3 regions of the Microbacterium sp. CCNWLW134 genome follow, and region 3 is predicted to be linked to each of the others. Evidence: predicted binding sites of a transcription regulator. Region 3 holds the regulator's gene; each other region holds the start of a gene.
What was found. The regulator LexA, encoded in region 3, represses DNA repair genes until DNA is damaged. The targets are predictions, from matches to a motif close to TCGAACANNTGTTCGA.
Positions count from the first base shown of each region.

Region 1: a site for LexA is predicted at 2,411-2,426, ahead of V6S02_RS10385 (HNH endonuclease signature motif containing protein). Genes of this name have one in related genera too.
Region 2: a site for LexA is predicted at 4,836-4,851, ahead of V6S02_RS00975 (HNH endonuclease signature motif containing protein). Genes of this name have one in related genera too.

Region 1 covers NZ_JBAOJU010000001.1:2,171,780-2,178,859, reverse strand. The annotation lists gene V6S02_RS10395 (DUF2834 domain-containing protein) at 1-335, opposite strand, end outside; gene V6S02_RS10400 (LacI family DNA-binding transcriptional regulator) at 1-52, shown strand, start outside; gene V6S02_RS10390 (AAA family ATPase) at 367-939, shown strand; gene V6S02_RS10385 (HNH endonuclease signature motif containing protein) at 980-2,332, opposite strand; gene V6S02_RS10380 (GNAT family N-acetyltransferase) at 2,479-2,994, shown strand; gene V6S02_RS10375 (fatty acid desaturase family protein) at 3,080-4,111, opposite strand; gene V6S02_RS10370 (cold-shock protein) at 4,365-4,568, opposite strand; gene V6S02_RS10365 (DUF2945 domain-containing protein) at 4,708-4,920, opposite strand; gene msrA (peptide-methionine (S)-S-oxide reductase MsrA) at 5,013-5,573, opposite strand; gene msrB (peptide-methionine (R)-S-oxide reductase MsrB) at 5,570-6,037, opposite strand; gene V6S02_RS10350 (pyridoxamine 5'-phosphate oxidase family protein) at 6,228-6,722, shown strand; gene V6S02_RS10345 (NAD(P)/FAD-dependent oxidoreductase) at 6,719-7,080, shown strand, end outside.
Region 2 covers NZ_JBAOJU010000001.1:191,183-198,262, forward strand. The annotation lists gene V6S02_RS00940 (tryptophan-rich sensory protein) at 1-364, shown strand, start outside; gene V6S02_RS00945 (glycine zipper family protein) at 371-562, opposite strand; gene V6S02_RS00950 (ester cyclase) at 661-1,101, shown strand; gene V6S02_RS00955 (MarR family winged helix-turn-helix transcriptional regulator) at 1,098-1,559, shown strand; gene V6S02_RS00960 (hypothetical protein) at 1,556-2,266, shown strand; gene V6S02_RS00965 (hypothetical protein) at 2,550-2,717, opposite strand; gene V6S02_RS00970 (DUF4442 domain-containing protein) at 2,911-3,390, shown strand; gene V6S02_RS00975 (HNH endonuclease signature motif containing protein) at 3,406-4,758, opposite strand; gene V6S02_RS00980 (hypothetical protein) at 4,994-5,659, shown strand; gene V6S02_RS00985 (GDSL-type esterase/lipase family protein) at 5,678-6,835, shown strand; gene V6S02_RS00990 (TetR/AcrR family transcriptional regulator) at 6,853-7,080, opposite strand, start outside.
Region 3 covers NZ_JBAOJU010000001.1:890,121-897,200, reverse strand. The annotation lists gene hisB (imidazoleglycerol-phosphate dehydratase HisB) at 1-12, opposite strand, end outside; gene V6S02_RS04160 (histidinol-phosphate transaminase) at 9-1,103, opposite strand; gene V6S02_RS04155 (LysM peptidoglycan-binding domain-containing protein) at 1,135-1,500, opposite strand; gene lexA (transcriptional repressor LexA) at 1,801-2,475, shown strand; gene V6S02_RS04145 (dipeptidyl-peptidase 5) at 2,555-4,534, shown strand; gene hflX (GTPase HflX) at 4,561-6,096, opposite strand; gene V6S02_RS04135 (class I SAM-dependent methyltransferase) at 6,219-6,860, shown strand; gene dapF (diaminopimelate epimerase) at 6,871-7,080, opposite strand, start outside.

The sequences.
Region 1 (7,080 bases), 1.3 Mb from region 3:
CGCTGCGCGGCCAGTCGGCGCTCGCGCATCGCGAGGAACAGCGGAAAAGTGAAGGCGATCGCCGTGATGCCCGACAGCACGATGTAGAGCCACCACCGCTTCATCCCGAGCCGTCGCCCCTCGACGACGATCACAACGCAGGCTGCGATCGCGACGACCAAGAGGTCGACGGTGATGGATGAGACCGCGGGGCCGCTGCTGACGAGGTCGCCGATGAAGTCGCGCATCTGCACGACAGCCCAGACGTTGAAGACGAAGGTGGCGACGAGTCCCGCCATAGCCAGGACGAGGAAGGCGATGGCGAGTGGGGGCCAGGGGTCGCGGGCGCGGGTCATGGGTCGAAGGCTAGCGCCGTATCATCGTGCGGTGCTCGCCTTCGACGATCCGCTGCCCCGCCGCCCGCGCCGGGTCGCGGTGGCAGGGGTGTCGGGGGCGGGGAAGACGACGCTCGCGGCGAGGATCGCAGAGGTCACCGGCGCGCCGCACACTGAGATCGACGCCCTCTTCCACGGAGCCGGTTGGACCGAGCGGCCAGAGTTCCTCGACGATGTCGGGCGGCTGGTGGCGGGGGAGTCGTGGGTGACCGAATGGCAGTACGCGACCGCGCGTCCTCTCCTCACCGCGCGTGCCGACATCTTGGTCTGGCTCGACCTGCCCTACTGGAGCTGCGTGTTCCCCCGGGTCGTGCGGCGGACCCTTCGGCGGCGGCTCCGCCGCGAGGAACTGTGGAACGGCAACATCGAGCCTGCGCTCCACACCTTCTTCACCGACCCCGAGCACATCGTGCGCTGGTCGATCAGCACCAGGCACAAGTACGACGAGCGGATTCCCCGACTGGCCCGTGATGACACGGCGCCGGCGGTGATTCGTCTGCGTTCGCAGAACGAGGTCGATCAGTGGGTCGATGGACCGCTGCGGGCCAGTGCGCGACTCTTTTGATCCCGCACCCTCGCCACCATGCTCACCCGCTCCTGCTCATTCAGAAGGGGGCGACGGTGAGTCCGTCGTCGTCGGTGGGGACGAACGCGACCCGTGAGGGTGGGTGGCTGTCGTAGGTCTTCCCGCCGGGGCTGGTGAATTTCAGCACCCCGCCGGGGAGTTGTTCCACGTGCCAGTTCGTCGCGTGTTTCAACGTGTGGTGCCTCACGCATTCGTTGCAGAGGTTGTCGTTGGAGGTCGGTCCGCCCAACGCGAAGTCTTTGGAGTGGTCTTTGTCGCACAGTTTCGCGGGCCTTCGACATCCGGGTGTTCGGCCGGTGACGTCGCGGGCGTTGAGGAACCGGGTCTGGGAGGGATGGAGCACGTATCGGTCCACGGCGGTGACGACCCCGGTGATGGGGTCGGTCATGACCCGGTCCCAGACCCTGGTCGTTCCCGCCATCTTTCTGGCTGTCTCGGGGTCGACCGGGGTGACTCCGTTGAGTTCGGCCCCCGACGTCGTCACCCCGGTGAGGGTGGTGATCGGGATGGTGATCTGCACTTCGGCCCGGATGGCGCTGAGCCCGCCCTGCGCCCCGTCGGTGGGGTCGATCACCGGGGACCCGGCGAGGAGCATGTCCAGGGCGAGGTCGCAGCGGATCTCATCCAGCGACCGGTCGTCGAACCACGGCTCCGTCGTTTCCTCCTCCGGCGCATCCGCTTCACCCTGCGTCGCGGCGTACTCGCGCCGCTTGGCGCGGTCGACGTCCTTGATCGTGGTGCCCTGCCCGGTGAGCCGGTTGAAGGCGCCGTGGATGTACACGTTCCCGCCGAGGATCGTCAGGGTCGACAGGGTGTCGTCGAGGTCGGTGACCCACACCCGGCGTTCCCGGATCGCGGTGTCGTGTCGTTCCTGCAACGGCCTCGGGTCGAGGACCGCGGCACGTTGGATGGCGTACTTCTTCGTCCTCGGGACGGTCTGACGTTCGGCTTCGACGAGGACGATGCGTTCGAACGCCGCCCGGTCGGTGGCATCCTCGATCACCCGGCCCGCGTCTTGGATCACCTGCGCATGCGCCCGACTGACCCGCCCCTCCACCAGCGCCGCCATCGTCTGAGGGAACAGCTCGATCAACTCGTGGGCGTCGTGCATCTGCGACTGCATCGACCGGTCATTCACCCTGACCGCCATCCCCAGTTCCAGCGCCATCGACCGCAGCGGCATGTCCCGTTCCCGCGATGAGACCGAGCCGATCCGTGACCGCTGCTCGAGCGTCAGCGCGTATGCGTCGGCGAGCAACCGGGTCTCCTTCGCCTCGAGCGCCGCCCGACGCCGCCGCAGCTTCGCCAGCTCATCCGCGAACACCCCGGCGCGCTTGTCCTCCGCCCGCCGCCGCTTCTCGTCCGCGTCCACTGGAAACCCCGTCTCGATGACCTATCAGAATCATCGCAGAGGGTTCCGACATTACGCATGGAAAAGAGGCACGTAGTGTCGTATATATCTTCGCAATCCGGATGCGCTACCGGCCGCCGCTCACGTCGAGACAGTACGCTCAACCGGTGACCTCGCACACCCTCCCCGATGGTGCGGTTCTCCGCCGCGCCCAGCCCGGCGATGAGCCGGGCATCCTCGACGCCATCTCCGCCCTCGCGGTCTACGAGCGAGAACCCGATGCGGTGGAGAACACCGTCGAGGCGCTGACCGCTTCGCTGTTCGGACCCGAGCCGCGTGTCTTCGCCCACGTCGTGGAACGCGACGGGGCGATCTTCGGCATCGCGATCTGGTTCCTCACCTACTCCACCTGGACCGGAACGCACGGCATCTGGCTCGAGGATCTCTACGTGCACGACGTCGCCCGGGGCCGCGGCTACGGTCGCGCGCTCATGCAGGCGCTCGCGGACGAGTGCGTCGAACGCGGGTACGCACGGTTCGAGTGGACGGTTCTCGACTGGAACGAACCCTCGATCGGGTTCTACCGGGCGATCGGCGCCCTGCCGATGGAGGAGTGGACCACCCAGCGTCTCAGCGGTGACGCCCTGCGAGCCCTCGCGCAGACCGCTCCCGAGCGGGGATGACCGCGGGGATCACCTCCCACACGCCCACACGAAAGCGGCGGGTGCGGCATGTCCTGCACCGCACCCGCCGCTTCGCGCGCCCATGTCAGACGCGGCGATATGTTCCCGTCATCGGGCAGTCGAAGGGGTCGCGGGCCGCGAGCCCCACCCGGTTCAGGTACGCGATCACAATGGCGTAGGAGCGCCACAGTGTGGTCTCGGTGTACGGCACATTCAGCGTCTCGCAGTGGTCGCGGACGATGTCACGGGCCTTGGCCAGATGCGGGCGAGGCATGTTCGGGAAGAGGTGGTGCTCCACCTGGTAGTTCAAACCGCCCATGAGCACGGTCGCCCACCATCCGCCGCTGACGTTGCGCGAGGTGCGCACCTGCTTGGAGAAGAAGTCGAGCTTGGCGTCCTTGGCGATGACCGGCATGCCCTTGTGGTTGGGGGCGAAGGAGGCTCCCATGTAGACGCCGAAGACGGCCAGCTGCACGCCCAGGAAGGCGAAGGCCATGCCCAGGGGCAGGAAGAGGAAGACGGGCACGAGCACGACGCCGAAGCGAAGGAACAGCAGTGCGAGCTCGGTGATCCGGCCCTTCACGGGCTGCCGGCTGAACAGGTGGCGGAACGCGATGGCGTGCAGGTTCAGCCCCTCGAGCGTCAGCAGGGGGAAGAACAGGTACCCCTGTCGCCGCGTGATGGCCCGCCGCAGGCCCCGGGCCGTCGCCGCATCCTCATCGATGAACGAGATCGTGTCGATCTCGATGTCGGGGTCCTTCCCGACGCGGTTCGGGTTCGCGTGGTGCCGGGTGTGCTTGCTGGCCCACCACGAGAAGCTCATGCCCACGACCCCGTTGCCGAGGATGAGCGCCAGCCGATCGTTCGCGGGGCCGGAGCTGAGGATCTGACGGTGAGCCGCCTCGTGCGCCAGGAAGGCCACCTGAGTGAAGAGGATGCCGAGGGCCGCGGCGATGAGGAGCTGGAACCAGCTGTCTCCCAGCAGGATGAAGCCGGCGATGCAGGCACCGAAGCCGAGTGCGATCGCGGCGCCCACCAGGGCGTAGAACCAGCGTGCGCGGGCGAGGAGGCCGGTTTCACGGACGATCTGCGCCACATCGGTGTAGGCGCGGGCCATGGGCGGGAATTCCGCCGTGCCGGCGTACGTCTGACGAACAGGTCCGAGGCGGGGCTCGAGGACGGTGGAAGAGATGGGGTTACCTCGGTTTCGATCGCGACCACTTCGGCCTGGAAAGCCAAAGGCGGATGCCGATCGCTTTCTTCAGCGTACGTACCCTCGTATCCACGAAGCGGTATACGCCGAGTTCCCAGAAAGCCGTCAGCCGGCGGGGAGACCTTTCGGTCACCCCCGCCGGCTGACGGAATGAAGATCAGAGTGCGCGGATGTTCGCAGCCTGCATGCCCTTGGGGCCACGCTCGGCGTCGAATTCGACTTTCTGCGCTTCGTGGAGCTCCTTGAAGCCCTCACCGGTGATCGCGCTGAAGTGCGCGAAGAGATCGGCCGAGCCGTCGTCGGGTGCGATGAACCCGTAGCCCTTCTCGGAGTTGAACCATTTCACGGTGCCAGTGGCCATCGTGTCTTTCCTTTTTCTTTTCGGGCCGCGGAGGCGACCGGGTGTGCCGCTCCCACAAGTGCGGAGCGGACGTGTTCAGCGCGGCCCGATAACAGACCCGCGTGAAGCCCGTCAACCGTAGCACGGCAACGGGTGCGGATCAGGAGAGCTTTCGCAGCGCGGAGCCCTTATGTGCGGCTTTGTCGCCGCTCTTCTCCGATTCGACGATGTACGCCGGCTCGTCGTCACTGGCGGTGAACTTCTGGCCGGCGAACTGGAAGTCCTTCGTACGACGCTCCACCACCGTGCCCTGGGTGCGTCCCTGCGACGTGCTCCAGCTGACGCGATCGCCCTTCTTGAGGTCCTTGGTCACGACATCCTCCTTCTCTTCCGAGAATGGTCGCGCCCCCGCGGCGTGGGACGAAGCCCTTGACCGCGGGGGCGAAACCTGCGAAGAGCGGCCGGTCAGACCGTCGATGTCGCCTCCGAGCGGCGGGGGAGGACCCACCCTGCGCGCGGGAAGTGGCAGGTGTAGCCGTTCGGGATGCGCAGCAGGTAGTCCTGGTGCTCGGGCTCGGCCTCCCAGAAGGGTCCTGAGGGCTCGATCGTCGTGACGGCCTTGCCGGGCCAGAGGCCCGAGGCGTCGACGTCGGCGATGGTGTCGCGCGCGACCCGCTCCTGCTCCGGGGTCAGCGGGAAGATCGCCGAACGGTAGCTGGTGCCGATGTCGTTGCCCTGACGGTTCAGCGTCGACGGGTCGTGGATCTGGAAGAAGAACGCCAGGATGTCGCGATATGTCGTCTGCGAAGGATCGAAGACGATCTCCACCGCCTCGGCGTGGCCGGGGTGGTTGCGGTAGGTGGCGTGATCGTTGCTCCCGCCCGTGTAGCCGACGCGGGTCTGCAGGACCCCGGGCTGCCTGCGGATCAGATCCTCCATGCCCCAGAAGCATCCGCCCGCGAGGACGGCGGTCTCGGTGCCGGGGAGGCGGGTGATCGCTCCGGTGTCGGTGGGTCCACTGGTCATGAGGCGTTCTCCTTCTGGGTGTTCTCGAACAGTCTGCGGTATGCGCCGTACCCCTGGGCCTGCAGGTCCGATGCAGGCACGAAGCGCAGCGCGGCGGAATTCATGCAGTAGCGCAGCCCACCGGCATCCCGCGGTCCATCTCGGAAGACGTGCCCGAGGTGGCTGTCAGCGATCGCCGACCGCACCTCGGTGCGCGGCAGGATCATCTTCCAGTCCGTCTTCGTCGTCACCGCTTCGGGGTCGATGGGGCGCGTGAAGCTCGGCCACCCCGTTCCGCTGTCGAACTTGTCGGTGGAGGAGAACAGCGGTTCTCCCGACACCACGTCGACGTAGATTCCCGGGTCGTGGTTGTTCCAATGGGAGTTGCGGAACGGCGGCTCGGTGCCGTCGCGCTGCGTGACCTGGAACTGCAGGTCGGTCAAGGCGCTGATCGCCTCGGGGGTCTTGCGGTACTCGTTCGTCACGATTCCTCCTCACGCGGCTGGCTGCCGCGTCACAGTAAGAGAACCGTCGGCAGGACGGATTTGGTCCCGTGAAGCTGGGAGCCGCCTGCGAATCCGGCGCCACTGGCAGGGTGGTGGCCGCTTGTCAACCGGGGAGCGCCCCCTGTGCCTGGGGGATGGAATGGACGCAGACCTCGACGAAAGGGACGTGATGAACGAGACGGCCACCCCAGAGAACGACGAGCAGGCCAAGCTCCGAGAACTGCTGAAGAAATTCCGCTTCGCGATGGTGACCACGCGTGCCGCGGACGGTTCGCTCCAGGCGCACCCCCTCACCGTTCAGGAGGCGGAATTCGACGGCGACCTGTGGTTCGTGATCGCACGCCATGCGTCTGCCGTGCAGCACGTCCAGGCCGACCCTCGCGTCGGGGTGTCCTTCAGCTCGAACGACGCCTGGCTGTCGCTGTCGGGTCGTGCCGAGGTGGTGACCGACGACGCGAAGCTGCGGGAGCTCTGGAACGCCGGCGTCGAGGCCTGGTTCCCGAACGGTCCCGAGGATCCCGAGATCGTCCTCCTTCGGTTCGACGCCGAGGGAGGGGAGTACTGGGACAGCCCAGGTGGCCGGGTCGCCACCCTCCTGGCCTTCGTGAAGCACAAGGTGACCGGCGAGCGCCTCGAGGGTGAGCACGAGAAGTTCGACCTGTGACACCCATCGCGACGGTGACCCGCCGACACCGGGTCGTGGTGATCGGCGGCGGCAACGGCGGGCTCTCGGTCGCCGGTCGACTCGTCCGGCGCGGAGTCTCCGACATCGCCGTCATCGAGCCCCGCAGCGAGCACGTCTACAAGCCGCTGCTCTCGCACGTCGCGGGCGGGACGGCGCGACTTCACGAGACGCTGCGTCCGCAGGGTGAGGTGACCCCGCGCGGAGTCGCCTGGATCCAGGATGCTGCGAGCGACATCGATCCGGAACGCTCGACGGTGACCCTCGGCAGCGGCGAGGTCATCGGATACGACCACCTCATCGTCAGCGCCGGCGTGCAGCACGACTGGACGCAGGTGCC
Region 2 (7,080 bases), 700 kb from region 3:
GGTCGTCGTCGCCGACGGTGCGATCGGCCTCTATCTCGGCTGGGTCATCATCGCCACTGCCGCGAATGCCACGGCGATCTTCTACGCGATCGGCTTCGAAGGCTTCGGCATCGCGCCCGAGGTGTGGTCGTCGTTCGTCCTCGCCGTCGCAGCCGCGGTCGGCATCGCGCTGGCCTTCTGGGGTGGCGGACGCATCGCTGCGGCGCTGTCGCTCACCTGGGGGATCGCGTGGGTCGCCGTGGCGCGATTCACCGACGAGCCTTACTCGCCCCCGACGGGTGTGGCGGCGATCATCGCCGTCGTCCTGATCGTTCTCGCGACCGTGATCGCCCGCGTACGGCACGATCGCGCGATGCGTCGCTGACCCCGGCTACTCGGTTTCTTCGTCCGACGTCGATCGGGCGTCGATGGCGGCGCCGATCGCGATGCCGAAGACCATTCCGAGCGCCGTCCCGACCGCGATGTTGTCGAACAGCAGCATGCCGATGACGGCCCCGAAGGGCAGGCCGAGCGCGATGCCCAGCGCGATGCCGTTCTTCGGCCGCTTCTTGCCGTTTGCCATCCCGCGAGCCTAGACGACATCGAGAACGGACCGGCCAGAGTCGCTGACGCAACCGTGATGCTGATACATTGTGAAGCACATTCACGAAAGGCGGCAGCATGGCCGAGGCGAGACATCCGAATATCACCCTCCTGCGCAGGGGGCTCGACCTCGTGGCCGCCGGCCGGTCGGATGAGGTTCTCCCCCTCCTCGCCGACGACTTCCGCATCACCGTCCACGGTGCGCCGGAAACTCTCGTCGGTCGTGAAGCCTGGCTCGGGAATGTCGCGATCATGAATGCGTCCTTCTCCGACCTGACGCTCGACGTTCGACACGAACTGGCCGACGGTGACCTCGTCGCCTTCAACATCACGTACACCGCTCGCCACACGGGTGACTTCCTGGGGATTGCGGCCACGGGCCGCACGGTCTCGTGGCAGAGCCTCGAGCACTATCGCGTGAGCGACGGACTCATCGCCGAGGAGTGGATCGCCTCCGATGTCTCCGCCCTCCTCGGCCAGCTCACCTCGCAGTCTGTCTCGTCGAGCGAGGACGCATGACGAGCGACGCCCTGCGCATCCTCGACGGCGTGATGCGCTTGGCCGAACTGGTGCAGCGCGACATGGCCGAGCCCTTCGCGGGTACGACGTTGACGATGTCTCGCGCCGCGCTTCTCTGGGTTCTCCAGTCGACGGGACCGTCGACGCAGCAGGCGCTGGCGACGGCGTTAAAGGTCAGCCCCCGCAACGTCACCGGACTCGTCGATGCGCTGGAGGCGAGCGGGCATGTCGAGCGCGCCCCTCACCCGACCGACCGGCGCGCGACGCTGGTCACCCTCACCGTTCTCGGGCGTGATGTCATGCGGCAGATGGTCGCTCAGCGCGAGCAGATGGCCGATGATCTCGTCGCCGAACTCGCGCCGACGGAGAAGTCGGAGCTCGCCGCAGGCCTGAACAAGCTGGCGGACCGTTACGAGATCATGCTCGGCGCCGCCCGCGAGCGGAAGGACGCCCCGTGACATCCGCATCGGCCCCGGTGTCGGCCGCCGGAACAGAGCCGGGAGCTCCGGGTCCCGCCTTCCCCGCCGAGACGCGAGCCGATCGGGCGAAGCGTCTCGCGCGGCGTGCGGCCCAGATGGAGGCGGCGGGGTGGGTCAGTCTTGCTCGGCTCGTCTTCTTCCGGCCACGGGTACCGGCGGGCGCGGTGGCCGTTTCGTATCACCGCCCGGTCACCGGCATCCTCACCATCTTCATCGTGCTTTCGGCGCTCGAAGTCCCGATCGTCGATCTCATCGTGCATCCATGGCCGTTCGTGCGCATTCCTCTGCTCATCCTCGGAATCTGGGGTGTCGTCTTCATGCTCGGGATGCTCGCGGGCTACCTCACGCGTCCGCACGCCGTCGGTCCCGACGGCCTTCGCATCCGTCAGAGCACCGACCTGGAGATCGCCCTCTCCTGGGACGATGTCCTCTCGGTCGCCCGCCGGCGCGAAGTCCGGCACAAGGGTGAGAAGTTCACGCCCGGACGGACGGATGACGCGTGGATCGTGCATCTGCCGATGCAGGATGAGACCAACCTCGCGGTCGAGCTCGAGCGTCCGGTCGAGGTGGCGATGCCGCAGGGTGTCGTGCGTGTCGACGAGATCCGTTTCTGGGCCGACGATCCGACGGCCTTCATGGATGCCGCGCGTCCGCACCTCGCGGCTGCGTCGCCGTCCGCGGCGTGATCAACAGCCTCGTCGCATCTCAGACCCGCACGCGGAAACGGCCCCCTCGAGCGCACGTCTGGCGAGGGGCGCTCGAGGGGGCCCGGACTCTCGAAGCCTGGCGGCGAAACGGGGGGAGTTCGCACGTCACCGCACGCCGGGGGAGTGCGTGCGGGCGTTGCCAGACCGGGGGAGTCCTCGATCAGCGTAGAGGGGAAGCCTGAGAGCGTCTTCGGGCGCGCGGGCCTGTTCACGCATTCGTCACAGACGGATGCCGCGGGGCCGGCCCGTGCCTCGGTATCGGTCAGTGCGTCGGGGCGCTGCGTGCCGACATCGTCCGGGCGGGTACGACGGGTCGCTCGCGCTGGTCGGCGACGGAGATGCTGCGGCCCACGAGCAGGCCTGCGGTGATCGAGAGGGCGATCCAGACGACGACGGCGACGATCGCGATGAAGAGGAGGGTGGTGACCATAAGACTCTCCTTCGAGTCTCGGTGGTGCTTCGGGACGGGTTGCGACCCACGATAGGGGCGCTTCCTGTTTGTGGGTCGCTCATTGCGCCAGTCCTGTGGAAATGTTGAGGAACCCGTGCGGTGACGATCGGGTGGTGTGCGCCCGTCGACAAGGGTTTTGTCCGTCGGAGGGGGCCGCTTCGACAATCGTGAGATGCGTGCTACTCCTCGCCGGTTGGCCTGGGGCATGAGCCTCTGGCCGCCGAACCTGTTCAGCGGCATTCGAGTGCGGCATTTCGCCGACGACTGGACGGAAGCGGTCGTCCACCTGCACGTGAATCGCTTCACGCGGAACTACGTGGGTACGGCGTTCGGCGGATCGATGTCGGCGATGACGGATCCCTACTTCTTCATGCTGGTGATGCATCAGCTGGGGCGTGACTACGTCGTGTGGGATACCCGCGGCGAGATCGAGTTCCTGAAGCCCGGTCGTGGGGTGCTGACGGCACGCTTCCGCGTGTCGCCCGACCAGGTCGCCGACCTTCGTGCACGCGCGGCCGGCGGCGCGAAGGTTCGCGAGTGGTTCGAGACCACGATCACCGACGAGAGCGGAGACGTGGTGGCGCGCTGCCGTCGAGAGGTCTTCATCCGCGAGAAGCGACGCGTCACCCAGTCTCAACTCGCCGATGCCTGACCGCACCGCCTGATGTCAGAAGGGGGCGACGGTGAGTCCGCCGTCGTCGGTGGGGACGAAGGCGACGCGTAAGGGTGGGTGGCTGTCGTAGTTCTTCCCTCCGGGGCTGGTGAAGGTCAGGATGCCGCCGGGGAGCTGTTCCACGTGCCAGTTCGTGGCGTGTTTCAACGTGTGGTGCCTCACGCACTCGTTGCAGAGGTTGTCGTTGGACGTCGGTCCACCGAGCGCGAAGTCCCTCGAATGGTCTTTGTCGCAGAGTTTCGCGGGTCTGCGGCATCCGGGTGTTCGGCAGGTGACGTCTCTGGCGTTGAGGAACCGGGTTTGGGAGGGATGGAGCACGTACCTGTCCACCGCGGTGACGACCCCGGTGATGGGGTCGGTCATCACCCGGTCCCACACTCTCGCCGTTCCGGCCAGCCGTCTGGCGGTCTCGGGGTCGACCGGGGTGACTCCGTTCAACTCCGCCCCCGACGCGGTGACGCCGGTGAGGGTGGTGATCGGGAGGGTGATCTGCACCTCGGCGGTGATCGCCCCGAGCCCACCCTTCGCCCCGTCGGTGGGGTCGATGATGGGGGACGCGGCGAGGAGCATGTCGAGGGCGAGGTCGCAGCGGATCTCATCCAGCGACCGGTCGTCGAACCACGGCTCCGTCGCTTTCTCCTCCGGCGCACCCGCTTCACCCTGCGTGGCGGCGTATTCGCGCCGCTTGGCGCGGTCGACGTCCTTGATCGTGGTGCCCTGCCCGGTGAGCCGGTTGAAGGCGCCGTGGATGTACACGTTCCCGCCGAGGATCGTCAGGGTCGACAGGGTGTCGTCGAGGTCGGTGACCCACACCCGGCGTTCCCGGATCGCGGTGTCGTGTCGTTCTTGCAACGGCCTCGGGTCGAGGACCGCGGCACGTTGGATGGCGTACTTCTTCGTCCGCGGCACCGTCTGCCGCTCCGCTTCCACAAGCACGATGCGTTCGAACGCCGCCCGGTCGGCGGCATCCTCGATCACCCGGCCCGCATCCTGGATCACCTGCGCATGCGCCCGCGTGACCCGCCCCTCCACCAGCGCCGCCATCGTCTGCGGGAACAGCTCGATCAGCTCGTGCGCGTCATGCATCTGCGCCTGCATCGACCGGTCATTCACCCGCACCGCCATGCCCAGCTCGAGCGCCATCGACCGCAACGGCATGTCCCGCTCCCTGGACGACACCGACCCCACCCGTGACCGCTGCTCCAGCGTCAACGCGTACGCGTCGGCGAGCAGCCGGGTCTCCTTCGCCTCCAGCGCCGCACGACGCCTCCGCAGCTTCGCCAGCTCATCCGCGAACACCCCGGCGCGCCTCTCCTCCGCCCGCCGCCGCTTCTCGTCCGCGTCCACTGCAATCCCCGTCTCGATGACCTACTAGAATCATCGCAGAGGGTTCCGACATTGCTTCCAGGCTCAGCGCACTGCTGTAGAACATTTATGCGCATTCCGAAGAGCCCACCCCTGACGAATGTCACCCCAGAACATGTCGCCACGACACTGCCGCCGCGAGCCGACATGCGGTGCGATGGAACCATGCCCACAACGCAGTCCCTCCGCGTCATCCGCGAGAACGCCCGCGTCTGACATGTCGTCCAACAAGAACACCCCCTCCTTGCGTGCCCGCCTCGCCGAGCGCCGCGTGAAGCCCGGCGACGGGCGCCCCCTGCCGCCGTTCCGCTGGTGGCAGACTCTCGGCCGGTCGCTGTTCCTCCTCGACCTCGCCACGGCCGAGGGGGTCACGACCACGTTCGCCGTCGACGTCCGCCAGCTCGGTGATCGCGACGACGGCGAGGTTCGCGCCCGCCTCTACCGCGACGGCCGCCAGACGGCGGTGTCGAGGCTTCCCGCGCGGTTCGCCGTGCCCGGCGGCCACATCGAGGTCGCCGCGCGCGCCTCCGGCCTTCGTCGCTGTCATTTCGTTCCGGATGCCGGAGAGGAACGTCAACTCACCCCTCACCCTCGCTCGGCCGAAGGTCTGCGGGCGCGGCTTCATCACCGTCATCCGGTTCTGAGCACCGTGATCGGCGTCATCGCTACACTCGTCGTGCTCGTCGGTGTGTGCATCACCGTCCCTCAGATCATCGAGACGATCTCGCAGGTGCCGGCGATCGCCGACAGTATCGGCACGTTCACGTCTCCGATCCATCTCCCGCCCGTTCTGAACGTGATCGTCACCGTCGCCGTCATCATCGCCAGCACCGAGCGCGCCCTCCGCCTGCGCTCGTCGTGGCTCGACGAGCTCGCCAACTGACATCGAAGGATTCCCACCATGATCGACGCGACCCTCGTCCCCGACCTCGTTCTCGGCGCCGTCGAGATCGAACCGACCGAGCGGGGCTTGCGGCCCCACCGCCTGCCGCGCCACGTCCGTGAGCGGGACGCCGACCCGCAGCTGACCCTCATGGAGGCTCAGCCGTCGGGGGTCCGCCTCCGATTCGTGACCTCCGCGACCGTGGCGGCACTCGAGCTGCACACCACCCGGGTGGCCTATCGCGGCTTCGCGCGGCCCCGCGGCGCCGTGGACGTCGTCATCGACGACACGCCGGCCGGCACCCACGTGTTGTCGGGCGGTGACGCCCTCGAACTCGACATGCAGACCGGGGCGACGACTCTGGTCACCGGAGCGCCGGACACGGTGGAGGTCTCGCTTCCGGGAGAAGGGGAGAAGACCGTCGAGCTGTGGCTGCCGCACAACGAGCAGGTCGACATCGTCTCGCTCCGCACCGACGCCCCCGTGCGATCGGCGCCGTCGACGGATCCGGTATGGCTCCACCACGGCAGCTCGATCAGTCACGGCTCCAATGCCGCGACGCCCACCGGCATCTGGCCGGTCGTGGCGGCGCGCCGTGCCGGCGTGCGCTTGCAGAACCTCGGTTTCGGTGGCAGCGCGCTGGTCGACCCCTTCCTGGCGCGCGTGATCCGCGACACGCCTGCCGACCTCATCAGCGTCAAGCTCGGCATCAACGTCGTGAACCTCGACGCGATGCGGGTCCGCAGCTTCGTGCCGGCGGTCCACGGCTTCCTCGACACCATTCGAGACGGTCATCCCGAGATCCCGCTGCTGCTGGTGTCGCCGATCTTCTGCGGCATTCACGAGAACACCCCCGGTCCCGGAGGCGTTGATCCCGTCGCCGCGGCATCGGGCGAGACCCGCTTCATCGCCACGGGCACGCCGGGAGACACCGCCGCCGGACGGTTGACCCTCGAGGTCATCCGTGAGGCGCTCGAGCAGGTGGTCGCGGCGCGGGCCGACGACCCCCACCTGCACTACCTCGACGGTCGTGACCTCTATGGCCCCGAAGATGCCGAAGACCTGCCGCTCCCCGACGATCTCCACCCCGGCCCCGAGGCGCACGCTCTCATCGGCGCACGCTTCGCCGATCGGGTCCTCCGCCCCGGCGGGCTGGTGCGTCCGCACGGGGTCTGAGGGCTACTCGCCCAGAATCACGAACCGGATGACACCAACGCGCCGTCCACGAGAAGGTGCGCGAGGCGCTCCGGGTCGTACCCGGGTGCCGTGCCACCGATGCAGAGGTTGCCGATTCCCCGCAGGAAGGCGTACGCCTCGATGGGGGCGCCGTGCGGCGCGGCGGCGTGCAGCAGGTCGGCGCAGACGGGCACCAGCCGGTCGGTGAGGGACTGGTGGAGCGCGCCGAAGCGCTCCGTGTCGCC
Region 3 (7,080 bases):
AGGACGGGTCATGCGCCCGAGTCTATCGACGCCAGGGCGTCCAAGAAGGCGGTGGTCTCTTTGTCGGTGCCGGCCGTCACCCGCAGGTGGTGCGGGATGCCGACGTCACGGATCAGCACGCCCCGGTCATAGAGCGCCTGCCATGTCGCCGCGGGGTCTGACACGCCTCCGAAGAGCACGAAGTTCGTCCATGACTCGTACGGTTCGTACCCGAGGGCCGACACCGTCGCCGAGATCCGGTCGCGCTGCGCGACGATGTCATCCACCATCCGCAGCATCGTCGGCGCATGCTGGAGCGCGGCGGTCGCGGCAGCCTGGGTCAGAGCGCTCAGGTGGTACGGCAAGCGCACCAGGCGAAGCGCGTCGATGACGGCCGGATCCGCGGCGAGGTAGCCCACACGCGCTCCGGCGAAGGCGAAGGCCTTGCTCATCGTGCGCGAGACCACCAGTCGCGGCCGGTCGGGCAGGAGCGTCACGGCGGACGGGGCGTCGTGGGGCGCGAACTCGACATAGGCCTCGTCGACGATGACGATGCCGCGCGTCGCACCGTAGACGGCGTCGATGACCTCGAACGGGAGCGGTGTACCCGTCGGGTTGTTCGGAGCGCACAGGAACACCACATCGGGTTGGGCCGCGGCCACCTGGGCGGCGGCGGACTCGGCGGAGACCGTGAAATCGTGCGCGCGGGTGCCCGCCTGCCAGGTCGCTCCGGTGCCCCGGGTCAACAGGGGGTACATCGAATATGTCGGGGCGAATCCGAAGGCGGTCCGCCCTGGGCCGGCGAACGCCTGCAGGAGATGCTGGAGGACTTCGTTCGATCCGTTGGCCGCCCAGATCTGCTCCCGGACCAGGCCGTGACCGAGGTAGTCGGCCAGGTGCTCGCGCAGACCGGTGAACTCGCGGTCGGGGTAGCGATTCACCTCGCGGAGCGCGATCGCCACAGCGTCGAGGATGTCGTCGGCCACCTCCGCCGGAACCGGGTGGGTGTTCTCGTTGACGTTCAGCGCCACGGGCAGTTGAGCCTGCGGCGCGCCGTAGGGGGTCTGTCCCCTCAGATCGTCGCGGATGGGAAGGTCATCGAGCGTCGCACTCACCCTTCCCATCGTACGGCGCCTCGCCCGTCGGGCCTGCGGGTCAGTCGGCGTACTCCGCGGGGATCGCCAGCTCCTGGCCGGCCGACACGAGTCCCGCGTCGAGGCCGTTGAGACGGCTGAAGGCCGCAACCACATCCCGAGGGTCGGCGGCAGGGGCCACGCGCTCGGCGATCGCCCAGAGAGAGTCACCCGCCTGCACCGTGACGGTGTCGAAGGCCCCGGCCGGCGCACCGTCGGCGCGAGTGGCGAGCGCTGAGCCGCCACTGATCATCGCCACGCTCAGCGCGACGACGGCGGGCAGCGCGGCGAGTGTCGCGAGGACACGGCGCCCGCGGGCGGTCAGCCGCAGCCGGGTCGCCGCGGCGGCACCCGTCATGGTTCCCGTCGAAATCGTGATCGCGCTCATGTTGTGCTCCCGTTCCCGGCTCAGCCGGTGTCGTTTCGGGTCTGGGTTCGCATCCACCCGTCGGCCGGGACGGGCGGATGCGAACCTCTCTTCCGAAGCTATCTTCGATGTGGAATGCTGTCAAGCGGGTCGGAATCCGTCGAACGATCGAACGCGACACGCGAGCGAGGTCCGGTGGACGCCGATCGGAACCGGATACGGTTTCGACGAGGACACCTCACCACCGACCTCCGACATTCGAAGACACGACGATCACGTCACGGAGGACCGGGGCGGGATTCCGGGGAGACAGGAGCAGACATGAGCGAGCCGAACACCAAGCCGCAGACGCGGCGGCGCAAGAGCCTGAGCGACAAGCAGATGGCCATCCTCGAGGTGATCCAGCGCTCGATCGCCCGCCACGGCTATCCGCCGAGCATGCGCGAGATCGGCGACGCCGTCGGCCTGAAGTCGCTGTCCAGCGTCACCCATCAGCTCAATCAGCTCGAGTTGAGCGGATACCTCCGGCGCGACCCCGGCAAGACCCGGGCCATGGAGGTGCTCATCGACCTCCCCGGCACCGCCGCGGAGAACCCCGCCGACCGCACCCCGGCCGTGGGGGACGCCGCGCTCGTCCCGCTGGTCGGACGGATCGCCGCGGGTGTCCCGATCACGGCGGATCAGCAGGTCGAGGAAGTCTTCCCCCTCCCCCGACAGCTGGTCGGCAAGGGCGAACTGTTCATGCTGAAGGTCGCCGGCGATTCGATGATCGACGCGGCCATCTGCGACGGCGACTGGGTCGTCGTGCGTGCGCAGGGGACGGCCGAGAACGGCGAGATCGTGGCTGCCATGCTGGACGGAGAGGCGACCGTCAAGACGTTCCGTCAGCGTGACGGCCACACGTGGCTGCTCCCCCGCAACACCGCCTTCGAACCCATCCTGGGCGACGAGGCGATCATTCTGGGCAAGGTCGTCGCGATCCTTCGCGCGGTCTGACAGACGTCGGCGCCCCCCGACGACGTGGGGCCCGTGGCGATGCGGCGGGCCGCAACGTGGGGGCCCGTAACGTGGACGCATGGTCGAGCCTCTTCCTCACGACTCCGCGTCCGCCCCCGTCCGCACGCTCCCGTTCGGCACCTGGCCCTCACGCGTCACGGCGGACGCGGTGGCTGCCGCCTCGCCGCGGCTGGACGGCGCTCGATTCGTCGGGGAGGAGATCTGGTGGGCCGAGACGGTCCCCGAAGAGCAGGGGCGAACGACCGTGCGACGCGCACCGCGGGCAGCCGTCCCGGGCTCACAGGTCGACACGCTGCTTCCCGCTCCCTGGAATGTCCGCTCGCGTGTCCATGAGTACGGCGGCGGCGCATGGAGTGCCACCGCCGATGGCGGGCTCGTCTTCGTGGAGAAATCGGATCAGCGGGTGTGGCTCCTCACTCCGGGGTCGGCTCCCACACCACTCACACCCGCCGTGTCGGCGCAGGCGCTCGGGGGTCTTCGTGTGTCCCGGGGGCGGCTGCTCGCGGTCCGAGAGGTCGTCGGTGAGGCCGTCAGCCACGACATCGTCGAGATCCCTCTCGACGGGTCGGCCGCCGACGACATCGACCGCGTGATCTCGTTGACGGCGGGGAGCGATTTCGTCGCGCAGCCTGCGCTCTCCCCCGACGGATCCGCTCTCGCGTGGCTCGCGTGGGATCACCCCCACATGCCCTGGGACCGGGCCGAGGTCCGAGTACGCCGACTCGACGACGGAGAACCTGCGGGGCGACGCGTCGCCGGAGGTACCTCCGCCGCTCTCCAGCCCGAATGGACGGCCGACGGCGCCCTCCTCTACGCCGACGACGCGAGCGGGTTCTGGAACCTTCACCGTCTCGATCCCGCGGAAGACCGGCCGGAGATGATCGCCCCGGATGAACGCGACACCGGGGGTCCGCTGTGGGTGCTCGGATCACGGTGGTTCGCGCCGCTCGCCGACGGTGTCGCCGCCGTGCGCACGCGCGGCAGCGACGAGCTCGTCCACATCTCGTCAGGCGGCGTGGTCACCGGCATCCCTGTTCCGGCGGTGGGCAACCTCCTGGTGGAGGACGCAGAAGGCACCGACGTCCTCGTGTCAGGGAGCCCGGAAGACGCTCCCGCGGGGCTGTGGCGCATCGATCTGCGCGAGCCGTCGCGACCGGGCGTCCACCTTCTGACAGGCGGCCGCTGGCAAGACGACGGCTTGTCCGCCTGGGTGCCCCGACCCCGACGATTCACCGTCGACGGGCGCCATGGCGTCGTCCATGCGGTCGAGTTCCCCCCGACCCACCCGGAGGTGAAGGGACCCGAAGACGCCCTTCCCCCATACGTCGTGCTCGTCCACGGCGGTCCGACCGCTCACGCCCCCGGTGTGGTCAACCCGAAGACGCTCTTCCTGACCTCGCGTGGGATCGGCGTGGTCGAGGTCAATTACGGAGGCTCGAGCGGTTTCGGTCGCGAATACCGCGAACGTCTGCGCGGCCGCTGGGGCGTCGTCGATGTCGACGACGTCGTCGACGTCGCCCGTTTCCTCGCTGCGGACGGAACCGCCGACCCCGCCCGCATCGCGATCGCCGGCGGATCGGCAGGAGGCTGGACGGTGCTCGGGGCGCTGGTCGCCTCCGATGCATTCGGCGCCGGCATCTCGCGGTACGGCGTGGCCGATGCCCGCCTGCTCGCGTCCGAGACGCACGACTTCGAATCGCGCTACCTCGATGGCCTCATCGGCCCGCTTCCCGCCAGCGAGGCGGTCTACCTGGAGCGTTCACCGCTGACCCACGCCCACCGCATCCAGACTCCTGTGCTGCTGCTGCAGGGAGAGGAGGACGCCGTGGTTCCGCCCTCGCAATCCGAAGCCATCCGCGATGCGCTGCGCGCCGGAGGCGTGCCCCACGCCTACGTCCTCTACCCCGGTGAAGGGCACGGATTCCGCCGCAGCGAGACCGTCGTCGACATGGTGCGCACAGAGCTCGCCTTCTTGGGCGCCGCCTTCGGTTTCACCCCGGCGGACGTCTCGCCGCTCGACCTCGAGCCGACCAGCTGAACTGGTCGCAGGGGTTCTGCGAGCCGTCAGATTCGGAACGGTGCGAGTTCGGCAGCGAGCCGCTCACCGACGTGGGCGTGGAGGTAGGTTCCCTCCGCCCTGTGCTCCTCGGTGAGGATGAGACCGGAATCGTGCGCGGCCGACACCAGGTCACCGCGATCGTAGGGGACCACAGCCTGCACCTCGACAGCAGGCAGCGGCAAGGCGTCTTCGATGGCCGCGCGCAGCTCCTCGATTCCCTCGCCCGTGCGCGAGGACACGAAGTGCGCGTCGGGCACGAGGCCGCGCAGCACCAGCCGGGTGTCGGCGTCGACGAGGTCGGCCTTGTTGAACACCACGATCTCGCGGGTGTCGCGCGCACCGACATCGCCGATCACGTCTCGCACCGTCTGCAGCTGTGCGCCCGGATCGGGGTGGGCGCCGTCGACGACGTGCACGATCACATCGGCGCCGCCGACCTCCTCCAGGGTGGAGCGGAACGCCTCGACGAGCTGGTGCGGGAGGTTCCGAACGAATCCGACGGTGTCGGAGATCGTGTAGACCCGGCCGTCTGATGTCTCCGAGCGGCGCACGGTGGCATCAAGTGTCGCGAACAGCGCGTTCTCGACGAGCACGCCCGCGCGCGTCAGCCTGTTCAGGAGGCTGGACTTCCCGGCGTTGGTGTACCCCGCGATGGCCACCGACGGGATCGTGTTCCGTTTGCGTTCGGCCCGCTTGGCATCGCGCGCAGGGGCGAACTGACGGATCTGCCGCCGGAGGTGCGCCATGCGCGTGCGGATGCGGCGCCGGTCGAGTTCGATCTTGGTCTCACCAGGACCGCGTGACCCCATTCCTGCTCCGGCGGCACCGACCTGGCCACCGGCCTGTCGGCTCATCGATTCACCCCACCCGCGCAGTCGCGGGAGCAGGTACTCGAGCTGGGCGAGCTCGACCTGGGCCTTGCCCTCGCGGCTCTTGGCGTGCTGGCTGAAGATGTCGAGGATGACGGCGGTCCGATCGATCACCTTCACCTTCACGACATCCTCGAGTGCGCGCCGCTGGCTCGGGGCCAGTTCGGCGTCGGCCACGACGGTGTCAGCACCGGCGGCGGCGACAATGTCGCGCAGTTCTTCGGCCTTGCCGCGTCCGACGTAGGTCGCCGGGTCGGGGTTCGGGCGACGCTGGAGCACGCCGTCGAGCACAACGGCGCCCGCCGTCTCGGCGAGGGCGGCCAGTTCGCGCAGCGAGTTCTCCGCCTCCTCCTGTTCACCCTGGGGATGAACGCCCACCAGCACGACATTCTCCAGACGCAGCTGTCGGTACTCGACCTCGGTGACGTCTTCGAGCTCGGTCGAGAGCCCGGGTACGCGGCGCAGCGCCGCGCGCTCCTCGCGATCCCACTGGTCTCCGTCCGAATCGTCGGAGACGACCGTCGAGGCATCCTGGAGCGCCTGGGCGGGCGCGAGGGCGCGCGATCCGGCGTCGGTGAAGATGGTGGTCCGCGCGCCGCTGCGCGTCTCCGCGCGAGCGAGCACACGGTCGACCGGGTCGACGGCGTCGTCGGTGGGGATCTGTTCTGTCATGGGGTCCTTCCGGATGATCCGCGTATGTGGTGCAGGCGTCGGGCGGGACATCCGTCTGCGGAAAGGGATTCGTCGACTCTAGCCTCCCGCGCCGGAGACCACCTCCGCTACGCTCGACAGCCATGGGGAGCGACCACTATTTCAGCGCGTCGCCCGCCAGCCCCGAGAATCTGCGTCGGATACGCGTGCTGCTCGCCGGCCGGGAGGTGGAGGTCACCACCGCGGGAGGGGTGTTCAGCCCCGACCGGCTGGACGGTGGGACCGCGGTCCTGCTCGCCAATACGCCGCCCTCACCGCCGGGCGGCAATCTGCTCGATCTCGGGTGCGGGTGGGGACCGATCGCGTTGTCTCTCGCGATGACCTCGCCGCACGCCACCGTGTGGGCGGTCGACGTCAACGAGCGGGCCCTGGATCTGGTGCGTCGCAACGCCCAGTCCCTGGGGCTCGACAACGTCAACGCCGCGACGCCCGACGATGTTCCCGATGACATCGGTTTCCGCACCATCCGATCCAACCCCCCGATCCGCGTCGGGAAATCCGAGCTCCACGGTCTGCTGGAGCGATGGATCCCTCGGCTGGACGAGCGGTCCGACGCCTGGCTCGTCGTCCAGCGCAACCTCGGTTCGGATTCACTGCAGCGATGGCTGGCAGCGACGCTCGAGCCCGGGTTCTCGGTGCATCGCGCCGCCACCGGGCGGGGATTCCGGGTCATCCGGGTACGCCGCCACGGCATGCCGCCGACCGGGCCGATCGCGCTGCCCTGACCCGTCGCGATCAGGCGAGGGTGATCTCGCCGGTGAAGACCAGCGCAGCCGGACCCGACAGCAGGACCCGCTCCTCCACGACGCGCACCGCGAGCGTGCCGCCGGGCACCTGTACGCTCCAGCGATCGGGTGCACCTCGGCCCGCCCAGTGCCGTACCGCGAGCGCCGCCGCGGCGACCCCCGTGCCGCAGCTGAGGGTCTCGCCCACTCCTCGTTCGAT